Regions from separate parts of the Streptomyces sp. NPDC058240 genome, predicted to be linked through region 3. Evidence: riboswitches for the same ligand, from Rfam matches in the RefSeq annotation. Region 3 holds a riboswitch; each other region holds the start of a gene.
The links. A riboswitch is a leader RNA that binds a small molecule or an ion and turns the genes downstream of it on or off. The one in region 3 is predicted to bind cobalamin.
Positions count from the first base shown of each region.

Region 1: it holds a riboswitch for cobalamin, as region 3 does, so the genes downstream of both, ACFVX4_RS29210 (prenyltransferase/squalene oxidase repeat-containing protein) here and ACFVX4_RS21640 (5-methyltetrahydropteroyltriglutamate--homocysteine S-methyltransferase) in region 3, are expected to answer to the same signal.
Region 2: it holds a riboswitch for cobalamin, as region 3 does, so the genes downstream of both, cobN (cobaltochelatase subunit CobN) here and ACFVX4_RS21640 (5-methyltetrahydropteroyltriglutamate--homocysteine S-methyltransferase) in region 3, are expected to answer to the same signal.

Region 1 is NZ_JBHVWT010000025.1:80,438-85,171, forward strand. It holds gene ACFVX4_RS29210 (prenyltransferase/squalene oxidase repeat-containing protein) at 1-1,669, opposite strand, end outside; cobalamin riboswitch at 1,871-2,000, opposite strand; cobalamin riboswitch at 2,103-2,177, shown strand; gene ACFVX4_RS29215 (hypothetical protein) at 2,300-3,712, shown strand; gene ACFVX4_RS29220 (carboxymuconolactone decarboxylase family protein) at 4,023-4,517, opposite strand; gene ACFVX4_RS29225 (pirin family protein) at 4,649-4,734, shown strand, end outside.
Region 2 is NZ_JBHVWT010000036.1:22,809-27,542, forward strand. It holds gene cobN (cobaltochelatase subunit CobN) at 1-2,368, opposite strand, end outside; adenosylcobalamin (AdoCbl) riboswitch at 2,455-2,535, opposite strand; gene cobG (precorrin-3B synthase) at 2,636-3,955, shown strand; gene ACFVX4_RS32915 (precorrin-8X methylmutase) at 4,019-4,645, shown strand; gene ACFVX4_RS32920 (precorrin-2 C(20)-methyltransferase) at 4,648-4,734, shown strand, end outside.
Region 3 is NZ_JBHVWT010000013.1:69,463-74,196, forward strand. It holds gene ACFVX4_RS21635 (carbonic anhydrase) at 988-1,722, shown strand; partial or broken gene ACFVX4_RS21640 (5-methyltetrahydropteroyltriglutamate--homocysteine S-methyltransferase) at 2,169-2,822, opposite strand; cobalamin riboswitch at 3,097-3,314, opposite strand; gene ACFVX4_RS21645 (MFS transporter) at 3,570-4,734, opposite strand, start outside.

The sequences.
Region 1 (4,734 bases), on a different contig from region 3:
CGATGCCGCGGAGCTTGTCGTTGTTCAGTCCGGTGGCCGCGAGTGCGTAGGCGCCGTCGATGGTGAGGCCGAAGTCGGCGCGCGAGGCACCTGGGCCGGCCGCGTAGTACCGGCCCTGCTTGAGGTTGGCCGCGCTGGTGAGGTAGCCCACGCCCTTCTTCAGGTCGGGGCCTTCGCCGGCCGGGAGGGTCGGGCCGCCGGGCGGTCCGGTCGTCGGCGGGTCCGTCGGGTCCGGCTTCTTCGTCGTGAGGCGGGTGAGGTCGGTGCCCGCCCCGGCCAGGACCGCGGGGCCGGTCGGGTGGATGGCCGCGGCGGTGGCGCCCTCGTCGAAGCCGAACCCGCCGCCGTCCAGCTGTTCACGCGAGAGCCAGGAGACGGCCGCATCGGCCTGCGCGGTGTCGCCGAGAGCGCGGAGAGACTGCGCGGCGTACGCGGTGGCGTAGACGCTGCCGGTCGTGGCCCCGGTGTAGCCGGGGAAGGAGCCGTCCTCGCGCTGCGCCCTCTTCAGATAGGTCCGGGCCTTCGCCACCGCCGCGTCCTGGCCGTGCGCCTCATGCAGCGCGAGGGCCACAAGGCCGGTGGTGGCGGGATCGCCGTCGCAGTTCTCGCCGGGGCGGATCAGGATGCTGGTGATCCCGCCGTCGTCGCACTGCAACTGGGTCAGCCGCTCGACGGTCTCGGCCGGAGGCTCGGTGCCGTCTCGGAGCAGGGCGAGCACGGCAAGTGCCTGTCCGTCCGCGTAGGTTGCGTTCCTGAAATCGCCCTTGCCGGTACAACCGGGGGTGGGACTGCCCGAGTCGGGGCCCGCGGCACAGATGTTGTCCACGAGGTCGGCGATCAGGTCGTGGCCGCCGAAGCGGTGCGGGTCGGCGCCAGTGACCTCGGCGAGAAGGGCCAGGCGTGCCGCGGCCGCCGCGTCGGGGGCCTGGTCCTTGCCCGACTGATAGGTGTAGTCGTCGGCGTGGGAGGCGAGGAAGGCGGTGATCTTGCCGAGAGTCGCGCTGTCGCCGTCCGCCGCGGCCAGCGCGTAGGCCGCCTCGGTGGTCAGGAGGTAGGCGGGGGTGTCGGCGCCGTCGTCAACGACGCGTTCGCCGTCCTTGAGCGTGCCGGCGACCCAGGTCGCCGCCGCCGCCACGTCGATCTCCCCGGCCGGGACCGTGGGAGTGCCCCCGGGGTCGGGGGTCCCGGTGCCGCCACCGGCGCGCACCTCGTCGGGGGTGAACGTCGGCTTGCCGGTGGTGCCGCCGATGTCGGTGCCGCCGAACACCCAGGCGTCGACGTCGCCGTCCTTCGGCTTGCGGTCCATGGCTCCGTACTGGCTGTACGTCCACGTGTGCTGGCCCGGCGAAGCGATCCAGTACGACCAGTAGGCCGTGGCCGATGGGGTGAGTACGCAGGACTCCTGATCCGTGGTCGGGTACTGCGTACCGGAGCCGAGGCCGATGCGGCAGATGAACGCCGGGCCGTCGTGCTGAGTGCCCTCGGTGGTGAAGCCCGCCTCGTGGAGGAGTTCGTACCCGGTCGTCGGCGTCGTGTCGCAGCCACGCTCGACCTTGCCTGCGAAGGGGCCGAAGTCGACAGCGACGATCGCGCCCTTGGTGGCTGTGCAGTCGCCGAGCGGGTCGGCCGCGGCCGGGGCGGTGGTGATGGTGATGAGTGTCACGCACATGGCAAGCAACAGGAATGCCACTGGCTTCAGGGACAGGAATGCCCTGCTCCCCGCCTGTCGGTCTCTTCGTTGTGCGGTCCCCACCGCAGCCCCCTCGCCTCTGCTCCGTGGGGACATGAACGTGGCTGAGGCGGCCTCGGCCACGCGCGGTTCACCGCATGGCAGGGCTGGTCGACCACGCCGTAGTCCACGACGGCGCTTTCTCGCTGAAGATCAGGCTCCAGGCATTCCGGCTCGCCCGGTGCTACCGGGCCTACGGTTGCGGGTCAGCGCCGGATTCTGACCGGCTTCCCCTGGAACTCAGTGTGTAGGAGCCGGATTGGAGCACGCAGAGTGATACCTCGTCAAGACACCGGCCAGGGACACGGAAGGGCCGCCTGAGGGCATCTGGCGGGACGGCAGCGCGTCCGGTAGCGTCCTGCGCTGCCACGTGGGGGAACCCGGTGAGAGTCCGGGGCTGACGCGCAGCGGTGTGGGACGGCTGGGGCCGTTCCGAGCCCGAATGCCCAGGCGGCGACGCACCACAGGAAGCCGGTCCACGCGTTCGGGCGGCGGCCCTGCCTGCTGTTGCCTCCCGCCCGGGAAGGCCGTGGGCCCAGGGCGGCGCGCCCCTCATCCCAGGAGCAGGCCATGTCCCGTCCTTTGATCCCACGCCGTCTTGCGTTCACGGCGACCGCCTCCGTCGGGGCGTTCTGTCTGAGTGTCCTGCCGGCCGCTGCCACTGCCACGCCGGCCCAGATCGCCACGTCGAAGACGAACGGTGTCACGTACCTCAAGTCCCTTCAGTCGTCGGATGGTTCCTACGCCGGGGCCGGACTGTCGAACGAGTGGGCGCTCAGCGCGCTCGCCTCCGCCGGCACCGCGGCCGTCGACGTCACACCTGGCGGCGACACCACGAAGAACGCGAGATCCGTGTACCGGACCCTGCTGTCCACGGCCAGTTGGCCGTCCGCGACGCCGGTGGTCACCGACTACGAACGCGCCACCCTCAACTCCTACGCGGCGGGCATCGACCCGGCCCGCGTCTCCGCCTCACGCAATCTCATCGGCGACATCTACAGCTACTGGCAGAAGGCCGAGCCCGGATACTTCGGCCCCTCGGCGAACTTCAACGGGACCGTGTTCGCCGCGCTCGCCCTCGGCGGCGCCCGGACGCGGGCGGGAACGCAGCGGATACCCAAGTCCCTGCGCGACTCCCTGATCACCCGCATCCGCGCCAACCAGCACAACGACGGCGGCTGGAACTACAGCAAGGCCGAAGGTGATCCGGGACAGCTCGGCTCGGCCGGCGATGTCGACATGACCGGCGCCGCGATGGCCGCGCTCTGTGTCTCCGGCGTCCCGAACACCGATGCGGACATCGTCCAGGCCAAGGCGTTCCTCAAGAGCAAGCTGGTGCCGGGCAGTGGTGCGTTCAACGCCATGTTCGGTGTCAACACCGACTCCAACGGCTGGGCCGTCTCGGGGCTCAACGCCTGCGGCATCAACCCGCAGACCGGCGATTTCCTCACCTCCGCGGGCAAGACACCCGTCGACTTCCTCATCGCTCAGCAGTTCAACCCCGGTGGCGGCTTCAAGTACCTGCCTGGCGACACCGAGCCGTCCGCCTACGCATCCATCGACGGACTGCGTGCCGTCGCCGGAGGCGGCTTCACCGCCGCTCCCCCGGTCCCGGCCACCGGCGGCGCACCCCAGTGGGTTGCCCGGAGCACCTTCGCCTCCGGCACCGCCACAGAACTGGCCCTGACCGTGGACGACGGCGCGGGCGGCTTGAAGGTGTGCTCCGTCGCCTTCACCCCCACCGGCACCACAACCACCCTCGGCGCGGTTCTGGACTCGGCCACGACCGCGGCCACCCCGTCCGGCTGCGTGAACGGCGTGACGCCCTCCTCCGGAACGGGCACGATCACCGCTCTCAACGGCAAGTCCAACAGCGGGTCGAGCACCTGGAAGGTCGGCGTCGACGGTTCGGCGTTCACCGGGGCCGACCGCGGCAAGGTGATCAACGCGGGGGACACGGTCGCTCTGCGCTGGAGTGCCTGAGCCCATGAGAACGCACGGAATCGTGGGAGCGCTCAGGTCTTGATGTGAGCCACGCGTCCGTCGATGAAATCGGCCCGGTCGGCGTGTGTCGCCGGCCTGCCGGCCTGACGGTCTGGGCATGGACATCGCCCTTCCCCACGGTTGCTCCGTCGTCGCCGGTGGGAGCAGTGCCGGCGACCGCCACATGTGCCCCTTTGCGGACTGCCCGCGAGAACCCGATCTGCGGTTCGAGCGGCGACCCGGAACCGATTGTCCGATGATTACGTTCCATCGCGTCATGATCCCAGACCGCCGTGCGTACGCGAGGGAGTCAGCGCCCCGAGGCAGAAGTTCCGGGTGCCCTGCGTACGGGATGCTTGCTCAGAATGGAGACCCGGTTGAAGGCGTTGATCGTGATCGCCACCCATATCACCGCGGAGGTCTCGTCGTCACCGAACACCTCACGGGCCGCACCGTAGGCGGCCTCCTGCGCGGCGGCGTTCGCGGGATCGGTGGTCGCCTCCGCCAGAGCGAGCGCCGCGCGTTCCCGCGGTGTGAACACCTCCGTGTCCCGCCAGGCCGCCAGCACCCCGAGGCGCTGCGTGGACTCACCCGCGCGGAGCGCCGCCCTGGTGTGCACGTCGAGGCAGTAGGCGCAGCCGTTGAGCTGCGAGACGCGGAGGTTGATCAGCTCCACCAGTACACGGTCGAGGCCCGCGTCGGCGGCGGTCACACGGACCGCCTCGGAGGTCTGGACCAGGGCGTGGTACGCCTTGGTCGACTGCTTGTCGACGAAGACCCGTCGGTTGCCCGGTGTTGCCGTCACGTCGCTCACTCGGTTCTCCTTCTGGCCGTACCGGTCCGCCCGCCCTTGCCGTGCGCTTCGGACGCTGGTGCTCTAGGATCCAACCATGATAGTTGAATACCCAACAAGCGCCGTGCCGGGGGTGACGCGCGATGAGCGACGCTGAGATCGAGCCGGTCGGGACGCACTGCGCGGCTTCGCCGGACGAAGGGCGCAGAGACGGGGCGCCGCAGGTCGA
Region 2 (4,734 bases), on a different contig from region 3:
GTCCGGCGGGGACGAATCCGCCGTCCAGCGCGTGGAGGGCGTGGTCGAGTTCGTCGGTCGTGGCGGCCAGCCGCGGCACCACCTCGCGGGCCGCGAAGTCGAGGATGTCGCTGACGGCCCGCGGGTGCCCGGCCGCCACCCCGGCGACGGCTTCCGGGGACCAGTCCGCGTCCTCCATCGCCTGGACCAGGGCGCGGGCCCGCTCCTCGGCCTCGTCGGCGGTGACCCGGGTCGCGGCGGACTCGTCGAGCCCCAACGCCTCGCGCAGGCCCGGCAGAGAGGCCGTGCCGCCCCAGATCTGACGGGCGCGCAGGATCGCGAGGACGAGGTTGACCCGGTCGGCACCGGCCGGGGCGCCGCCCAGGACATGCAGGCCGTCGCGGATCTGCGCGTCCTTGATCTCGCAGAGCCAGCCGTCGAGATGCATGATGAACTCGTCGAAGCCCTCGTCCTCGGGGCGGTCTTCGAGCCCCAGGTCGTGATCGAGCTTGGCCGCCTGGATCAGGGTCCAGATCTGTGCGCGGATCGCCGGCAGCTTCGCCGGGTCCATCGCCGCGATCTGGGCGTGCTCGTCCAGGAGTTGTTCGAGCCGGGCGATGTCCCCGTAGCTGTCGGCGCGCGCCATCGGCGGTACGAGGTGGTCCACGAGGGTGGCATGGACGCGCCGCTTGGCCTGCGTCCCCTCGCCCGGGTCGTTGACCAGGAACGGGTAGATGAGCGGGAGGTCGCCGAGGGCGGCGTCGGGGCCGCAGGCGGCGGAGAGGCCGGCGTTCTTGCCGGGCAGCCATTCCAGGTTGCCGTGCTTGCCGAGGTGGATCATCGCGTCGGCGCCGAAGCCGTTGTCGTCGGCCGGGGCGGCGATCCAGCGGTAGGCGGCCAGGTAGTGGTGCGAGGGCGGCAGATCGGGGTCGTGGTAGATCGCGATCGGGTTCTCGCCGAAGCCGCGCGGCGGCTGGATGAGGATGAGCAGATTGCCGCGGCGCAGGGCCGCAAGGACGATGTCGCCCTCCGGGTTGCTCGACCGGTCCACGAACATCTCGCCCGGGGCGGGGCCCCAGTGCTGCTCGACGGCTTCGCGGAGCTCGGCCGGGAGGGTCGCGTACCAGCGCCGGTAGTCGGCGGCCGGGATGCGGACCGGATTGCGGGCCAACTGCTCCTCGGTGAGCCACTCCTGGTCGTGGCCGCCCGCCTCGATCAGCGCGCGGATCAGCTCGTCGCCGTCGCCCGATGCGAGGCCGGGGACCTCCTCCGTACCGAAGTCGTATCCCTCGGCGCGGAGTCGGCGCAGCAGGGCGACGGCGCTGGCCGGGGTGTCGAGGCCGACCGCGTTGCCGATCCGGGAGTGCTTGGTCGGATACGCGGAGAGGACGAGCGCGATCCGCTTCTCGGCGGCCGGGATGTGGCGCAGCCGGGCATGGCGCACGGCGATCCCGGCGACACGGGCGGCGCGCTCGGTGTCGGCGACGTACGCGGGCAGGCCGTCCTCGTCGATCTCCTTGAACGAGAACGGAACGGTGATCAGGCGGCCGTCGAACTCGGGGACCGCGATCTGGCTGGCGGCGTCGAGCGGGGAGACTCCCTCGTCGTTGCCTTCCCAGTCGGTGCGCGAACCGGTGAGGCAGAGGGCCTGGAGGATGGGTACGTCGAGGCCGCTGAGGACGCCCGCGTCCCAGGACTCGTCGTCACCGCCCGCCGACGCCTCGGCGGGCCGGGTGCCGCCCGCGGCGAGGACGGTCGTCACGATCGCGTCGGCGGCGCGCAGCGCTTCGATCAGTTCGGGCTCGGGGGTACGCAGCGAGGCGACGTACAGCGGCAGCGCGCGGGCGCCCGCGTCCTCGACGGCACGGCACAGGGCCTCGATGAACGCGGTGTTGCCGCTCATGTGGTGGGCGCGGTAGTAGAGCACGGCGACGACCGGGCCGTCGGTGCTACGGGGGGTGCGCTCCAGCGGGCCCCAGGAGGGTGCCGGGGCGGGCGGCGCGAAGCCGTGGCCGGTGAGCAGGACGGTGTCGGAGAGGAAGCGGGCGAGCTGGTCCAGGTTGGCGGGCCCGCCGTGGGCCAGATAGGCATGGGCCTCGGCGGCGATGCCGATGGGAACCGTCGAGGCGGCCATCAGCTGGGCGTCGGGGGCCTGTTCGCCGGTGAGGACGACGACGGGGCGTCCGGTGGCGAGCACCTGGTCGAGGCCGTCCTGCCAGGCGCGTACCCCGCCGAGGAGGCGCACGACGACCAGGTCGACGCCGTCCAGGAGCTGTGGCAGGTCCTGGAGCGGGAGCCGGGAGGGGTTGGCGTAGCGGTAGGAGACCGGGCCCTCCGAGGCACGGGCGCTGAGCAGGTCGGTGTCGGACGTCGACAGGAGCAGGATCATGCGGCGTCGGGCCTTCCTCGGGGTGTCCACGCCCCGGGCGGTGTCGGAATGAAGCTCCCCGCTCGAACGGATCCGAGCGTGTGGGGAAGGGAGTTCCTGACTTGCCCGGCCGTGGCCGGACTCACAGTGGCGGGACCGTGCCGGACTTGCACCGGACTTCCTCCCCTGTCGCCGTCTGTGGCGACGACGTGCCGGATGGCCCGTCACTAGGCATAGTAAGGGCCGGTCAACCGATGGAGGACATACGGATCTGGTCAGATGGTCGGTATGCTCGCCGCCATGCCCCGACCTGCCACTTCGCCTTCACCGCCGGGAGACGCGTCTCCCCGGGACCGCGGTGACGCCTGCCCCGGCACGCTGCGGCTGCACCGGGCGGACGACGGCGCTCTGGCCCGCGTCCGTGTTCCCGGCGGTCTGCTGACCGCGGTGCAGGCGGACGCCCTGGGGGCGTTGGCGGGGAGCCTGGGCGATGGTGAGTTGCATCTCACTTCGCGCGGCAATGTCCAGTTGCGCGGGCTGGGCCCGGACTGCGGAGGCGAACTGGCCGACAGGCTGGGCGAGGCGGGGCTGCTGCCCTCCGCGCGCCACGAGCGGATACGCAACATCGTGGCGTCGCCGCTCTCGGGGCTCGACGGCCGCGGCGCACGGGACGTCGGCCCCTGGCTGTCCGCGCTGGACGCGCTGTTGTGCGCGGGCGACCGGACGGCGGGCCTCTCGGGCAGGTTCCTGTTCGTGCTCGACGACGGCCGTGGCGATGTGGACACGCTGGGCGGCGACGTGACATTGCTGGCGCAGGGCGACGGAACGGCGCTGCTGCGGATCGGCATGGCCAGGACCGCAGTACGGATACCGGGCGCGCAGGCGCCGCAGGCCGCCCTCCTGGCGGCCGGGACCTTCCTGGATCAGGCGTCGGGCACCGGTGCCTGGCGCGTGTCGGACCTGCCCGGCGGTGCCGGATCCCTCTTCGACGAGGTCGTACGACGGTTGCGGGCGACGGGTACCGGCACCACTTCCACCGAGGACCGTGCCTGCCCGCGGAGCTCGGACGGCCCCGCCCCCGGCGTCGTGACCGGCCCGCACGACGGGGCCGCGCTGTCCGTCGGCATCCCCCTGGGGCGCGTCGACCCGACGCAGTGGCGGTCGTTGACGGACACGGCGCGGCACCGGGGCCGCGGTGAGTTGCGGCTGACACCGTGGCGCGGGGTCGTCGTACCGGGGGTGGAGCGGCGGCGGGCCGCGGGGCTGCTGGACGATCTGGGGGCCACCGGCCTCGTCGTCGGACCCGGCTCCCCCTGGGCCGGGGTGGGTGCCTGTATCGGCCGGCCCGGCTGCGCGAAGTCGCTGGCCGATGTGCGGGCCCAGGCGGCGGACGCGGTGGGGGCCGTGGGCCCGCTTCCGGTGTACTGGTCCGGGTGCGAACGCCGGTGCGGCCACCCCCGCGGCGAGTGGGTGGACGTCGTCGCCACCCCCGGCGGACACCGGATCTCGCTCGTACGGGGCGAGGTACGGGACGCCCCCGTGAGCGTCCCCGACAGCCCCGGTGGGCTCGCCGCCGCGGTGGCCGCGGCCCGCCGCGCGCGCGGCTGATCCCGTACGCCCCACTCCCCTGTACCCGACCGTCGCACGCCCGAGGAAGAGAGCGAAAGCACTGTGCACCAGTACGAGAAGGACGGACCGGCGATCTATCGCCAGTCCTTCGCCACGATCCGTGCAGAGGCGGATCTCGCAGGCCTGCCCGCCGATGTGAGCCAGGTCGCGGTCCGCATGATCCACGCCTGCGGGATGGTCGACCTCGTCCGTGATCTCGCTTTCACCCCGGACGCGGTCGCCCGCGCCCGCGCCGCTCTGCGGGCCGGCGCACCCATCCTGTGCGATGTGGCCATGGTCGCCAGCGGCGTCACCCGCAAGCGGCTGCCCGCGGACAACGAGGTGGTGTGCACCCTGTCCGACCCGGCGGTGCCCGAACTCGCGAAGCAGCTGGGCACCACCCGCAGCGCCGCAGCGCTGGAGCTGTGGCGCGACCGGCTGGACGGCGCGGTCGTCGCCGTCGGAAACGCACCGACCGCCCTGTTCCGACTGCTGGAGATGATCGAGGAGGGCGCGCCGCGCCCCGCCGCCGTCATCGGCGTACCGGTCGGCTTCATCGGTGCCGCCGAGTCCAAGGACGCCCTGGCCGCGCACCCGTCCGGGCTGGAGCATCTGATCGTTCGGGGCCGTCGCGGCGGCAGCGCCATGGCGGCCGCCGCCCTCAACGCGATCGCCAGCGAGGAAGAGTAGACGTGAGCGAGCAGAAGACGGGCCGGCTGTACGGGGTCGGGCTCGGCCCCGGCGATCCGGCCCTGATGACCGTACGCGCGGTGGAGATC
Region 3 (4,734 bases):
TCCGTGTGCTCGAACTGATCTCTCGAAGTCCGAAAGTTGACTTCGAGACGGGTCCGGATCAGGACCCGTGGCTGCGACTTGGGCCACCGGGACGCTGTCTGGCCCCGGCTGTTCTCGCTCGCCTCCTGCTCGTCCGGTCCCGGGGGTACGCTGCTGGGCGCACCCGAGGAATCGTCCGAGACGCGCCTGTTGGGGGAAGGCGCCGTCAGCGGCCGTCGCCGGGCAGGGTGCTCGGAGCCGTGATGAGCCAAGTCGCGGGACGCCGGCCCGGAAAGCCGTGGCCGGCTGCCATGCTCGTGGCCCCGATGACGAGGTATTCGGTGTGCGCGGATGGTTCGCGCACCGCTCACTTGCAGAGGCCGGAGGCTGCCGCACCAGTCCCTGCCGCCGTGCGGCAAGGACGACTGGTCGGATCCAAGTCCTCTACAGGGGCGCCCATCGCGGCCATCCGGAGTAAAAGATGCCGAGGTCCGTCATGCGTGGACGGTCGGCGAACACAACGGTTCCGCGCTCCCCCGGAGAGGGATGGGCGGCCCACCGGTTCAGTGACTCAAGTGACCCATACAAATGGAATATGACACAAGCGTCGTGACTGCCCATCACCTGAACGGACGAGCGCTCGGGGGGCGGGTCTATCAGTACGCCGGATGGACACCGATCCGCCGCCTCTCCCACCACGCGCCCTCAGAAGCCGGCCCGCACCTCACCGATTTCCGGCACCGACCACACCCGGCGCGGTTCCGGCAGACAAGGCGCGGAAGCAGGGAGGGGGCGTCTCCTGTCAGAGACGCCCCTTGAGATCCGCGTGATCGCCCAGCCAGTGCTGTGGCGCTGCTCGTGCCGCCGCCCGAGCCGGTTCTGTGGGCCGTCGGTGGCAAAGCGGCCCGCGCCCGCTTGCGCCTGTGGTCGGGTTCCCGCACCGCGCTGAACAATCGCCTTGGCCAAGGAGTACGGACGCATCTCAGCGGACTGAGGGGAACCACCGAAATGGACAGAGCGGGACATCCGGATCGCAGAACTCTGCTCGCCGGCGGACTCGTGGTCGCCTCGGCCGCACTGGCGGGGTGCTCATCGACGAGCGCCACCCCGATGGCGACCAGCACCTCGCCGGAAGCACGGCCGGCCACACCCGCCGAGGCGCTCGCGAGACTGATGGACGGCAACAAGCGCTGGGTGAGCGGAGACCTTCGACATCCCGACCGCGATCCGGACCGGCGCGAGTTCGTGGCCCAGAAGCAGGAACCTTTCGGAGCGGTCCTCTCGTGCATCGACTCCCGGGTGCCGCCGGAACTCCTCTTCGACACCGGACTGGGTGACCTCTACGTGATGCGTACAGGCGGGGAGGCGATCGGCCCCGTGGTCACGGGGTCCGTGGAATACGGGCCCGTGACGAGTGGCACTCCGCTCATCGTGGTCCTTGGGCATCAGCGCTGCGGCGCCGTCGAGGCAGCGTACAAGTCCATCCGTGACGGCAAGCCGTTGCCCGGCAACCTGGAAGCGATCGCCAAGGCCCTGCGGCCGGCGTACGAGCAGGCAGTTGGCGAAGGCGGTGCCGACCCGGTCGAGACCATGGCCCGCGCCCAGGTCGAGCTGACCGCAGCCGACCTGCGCTCCAACCAGGACCTGGCCCCACTCGTGGGAAAGGGCACCCTTGCCGTGGTCGGCGCCTACTACTACCTCGACACCGGCAAGGTGGAAGTCCTGGCCGGCGCACCCTCCTGACCCGCCGAACGATGCGCAGGCGCGTTGCCGCCGCGGCCAGGGCCTGATTTCTCCGTTGGCGTGTGTGAAGGCAAGACCTTCTCATCAGCCGCCGGATGGACCTGTCGCTGATCGCACCCGCACCATCAATGGGCTCCGGTCCCAGCTCACCAGTATTTTCCCCGGCCTGGAGCGGGCGTCGCTCCCGGGTCACCACGGGAACCGGGACAGCGTTCATACGGGGACGCTCCTCCTGATGCATGGCATCCGGTGGATACCGGCACTCGTCGTACAGCACGCAGGGACCGTAGGAGAACCCGGAGCCGGAGAAGAGCTCGGAGATGAGGTCCGCGCGGGTCGGCGGAGGATCGGAGGGCGAACCGTCGCCCTTCGGCAAGGTGCTGTCGTCGGGGGTCCCGCCGGGGCCGGGGCACTTGTGAGCGCCCCGGCCCGTCGGGTACCTGCCGTCAGGACGCGGGCAGCTCCCCGCGTACCGTGCGGGCCGCGGCGACCAGGTTCTCTAGGGACGCCTTGGTCTCGGGCCAGCCGCGTGTCTTCAGACCGCAGTCGGGGTTGACCCACAGCCGTTCGGCGGGAATGGCCTTGAGCCCCTTGCGGAGCAGGGCGGCGGCCTCGTCCGCATCGGGCACGCGCGGGGAGTGGATGTCGTAGACACCGGGTCCGGCCTCGCGCGGGTAGCCGTGTGCGGCGAGTTCGCGGGCGACCTGCATGTGGGAGCGGGTGGCCTCCAGGCTGATGACGTCGGCGTCGAGGTCGTCGATGGCCTGGACGATGTCGCCGAACTCGGCGTAGCACATGTGGGTGTGGATCTGGGTGTCCGGACGCACGCCGCTGGTGGTGAGACGGAACGACTCGGTGGCCCACTCCAGGTATGCGGCGTGGTTCGCTGCGCGCAGGGGGAGGGTCTCGCGGAGGGCGGGTTCGTCGACCTGGATGACCGATGTGCCACTGGCTTCCAGGTCGTCGACCTCGTCGCGCAGGGCGAGGGCGACCTGCCGGGCGGTGTCGCCGAGCGGTTGGTCGTCGCGGACGAAGGACCAGGCCAGCATGGTGACGGGCCCGGTCAGCATGCCCTTGACCGGACGGTCGGTGAGCGACGACCCGGCCCTTCCAGTAACCCTCGATGGCCTTCTTCAGTTCCCGGTCCGGTCCCTGGCGGGGGTAGCCGTACGCGGTGGCGTGTGCTGCCGCGGCTGCGGGCTGCGCTGTCACGGAAATTTCCTTCGCGAGATGACTCCTTGAGATCCCGGGGACGGGACACGGACGCGAAGGGATGACGAACCGGACGGATCCTGCGCACGCCATGGGTGCGGTCTTCCGTCTGGTATGTACGCCGACCCGCCCACGAGGTCACCGGGATATCCGCACACGAGGGGTCGCGTGCGGGCAACGGGCAGGTCTTCGGACTCGCGGGCACATCTGTCGAAGGCAGACACCTACTGGCCGTCGCTTCCCGGATCCGACCGGATCCAGTGCGTATGACGGCGGTCGTTCCCGCTCACCGCTGCGGGGCAGTCCCGGATTCCCACCGGGTTCCCTCTTACGACGCGCCTGCCTGGCGGACAGGGCGAACCAGCTGCACCGGTCAGGCTAGAGGGCGGATCGCTCTTCGGGCACCGCTGTTCACATTCCGGAACGTGACATGAGACACGGAATCGGTCCGGCCGGGCAGGCGGAAGGGGCACGCGGGTCGCACGTCGTCAACGCACTGGCGCAGCAGCGGGGCGCGTGTCTCCGGGGGCAAGGTGGTCTGGTTCGAACCGGACCTGCCCCGGGGCGCGGGCGCCCGCGGGACCGCCCCGGCCGATGGGGACGTCCCGGGCCGACCCACGCCCCCGGAGCGCGCTTCAGGACTTGGGGGAGAAGCGCAGCCGCGTGGCCGCCAGTGCGCCGAGGGCCAGCAGGACGATGGACACCCACAGGCCGGACAGATGGTTGCCGGTGGCGTCCTCGGCGTAGCCCATGATGTACGGGCCGACGAAGCCGCCCGTGATACCGATGGTGTTGAGCAGTGCCAGGCCGCCGGCGAGGGTCTTGCCCGAGAGCCGGGTGGCGGGGAAGTTGAACAGCAGGGGCTGGACGACGAAGAACGCCAGGCCGGTGAAGCAGAAGCCGAGCAGGGCGATCACGGGACCGGCGACGGCGGCGACGATGAGGCCGGTGAACATCATCAGCAGACCGACCACCACGAAGTTGCGGGAGCGCCGGGGTGTCGTCGCGCGCGGCGGCACCAGTACGGCACCGACGGCCGCGGTGAGCCAGGGCAGTCCGGTCAGCAGGCCGATGGTGAACGGCGAGAGATCGCCCCAGCCGCCGATGATGCCGGGCAGGAAGTAGACGACGGAGTACAGGGCGACCTGGTGGGTCCAGTTGGCGAAGATGGCCAGCAGCATCTGCTTGTCGCGCAGCACCGTCAGCAGGGAGCCGGATCCGGAGCCGTTGCCGGCCGCCTCGGCGCCCTCGATCTGTTCGCGGGTGACCGCGTCCTGGACCAGCCGGGCCTCCTCCGCCGTCAGCCAGGGTGCCTTGGCCGGGCCGTCGGGCAGGAACCGGAGGATGGCGAACGCCAGGAAGAGGCAGGGGACCCCCTCGATGACGAACATCCACTGCCAGCCGTGCCAGCCGCCGAGCCCGTCCATCTCCATGAACAGTCCGCCGAGCGGGTTCCCGACGACGCTGGCGATGGAGGCGCCGAGCAGGAGCAGTCCGATGGCCCTGCCGCGGATCTCGGAGCGGAACCAGTAGGTGAAGTAGAGCAGGATGCCCGGCAGCAGCCCGGCCTCGGCGGCGCCGAGCAGCAGCCGCATGGCGTAGAAGGACTTCTCACCCTGTACGAAGGCCATGCAGGCGGAGACGACGCCCCAGGTCAGCATGATCCGGGTGATCCACCAGCGGGCGCCCACGCGGTACATGATCAGGTTGCTGGGCACCTCGGAGATCGCGTAGGTGAGGAAGAACAGCCCCGCGCCCAGCCCGTAGGCCGCGGCGGAGATGCCGAGGTCGACCTCCAGG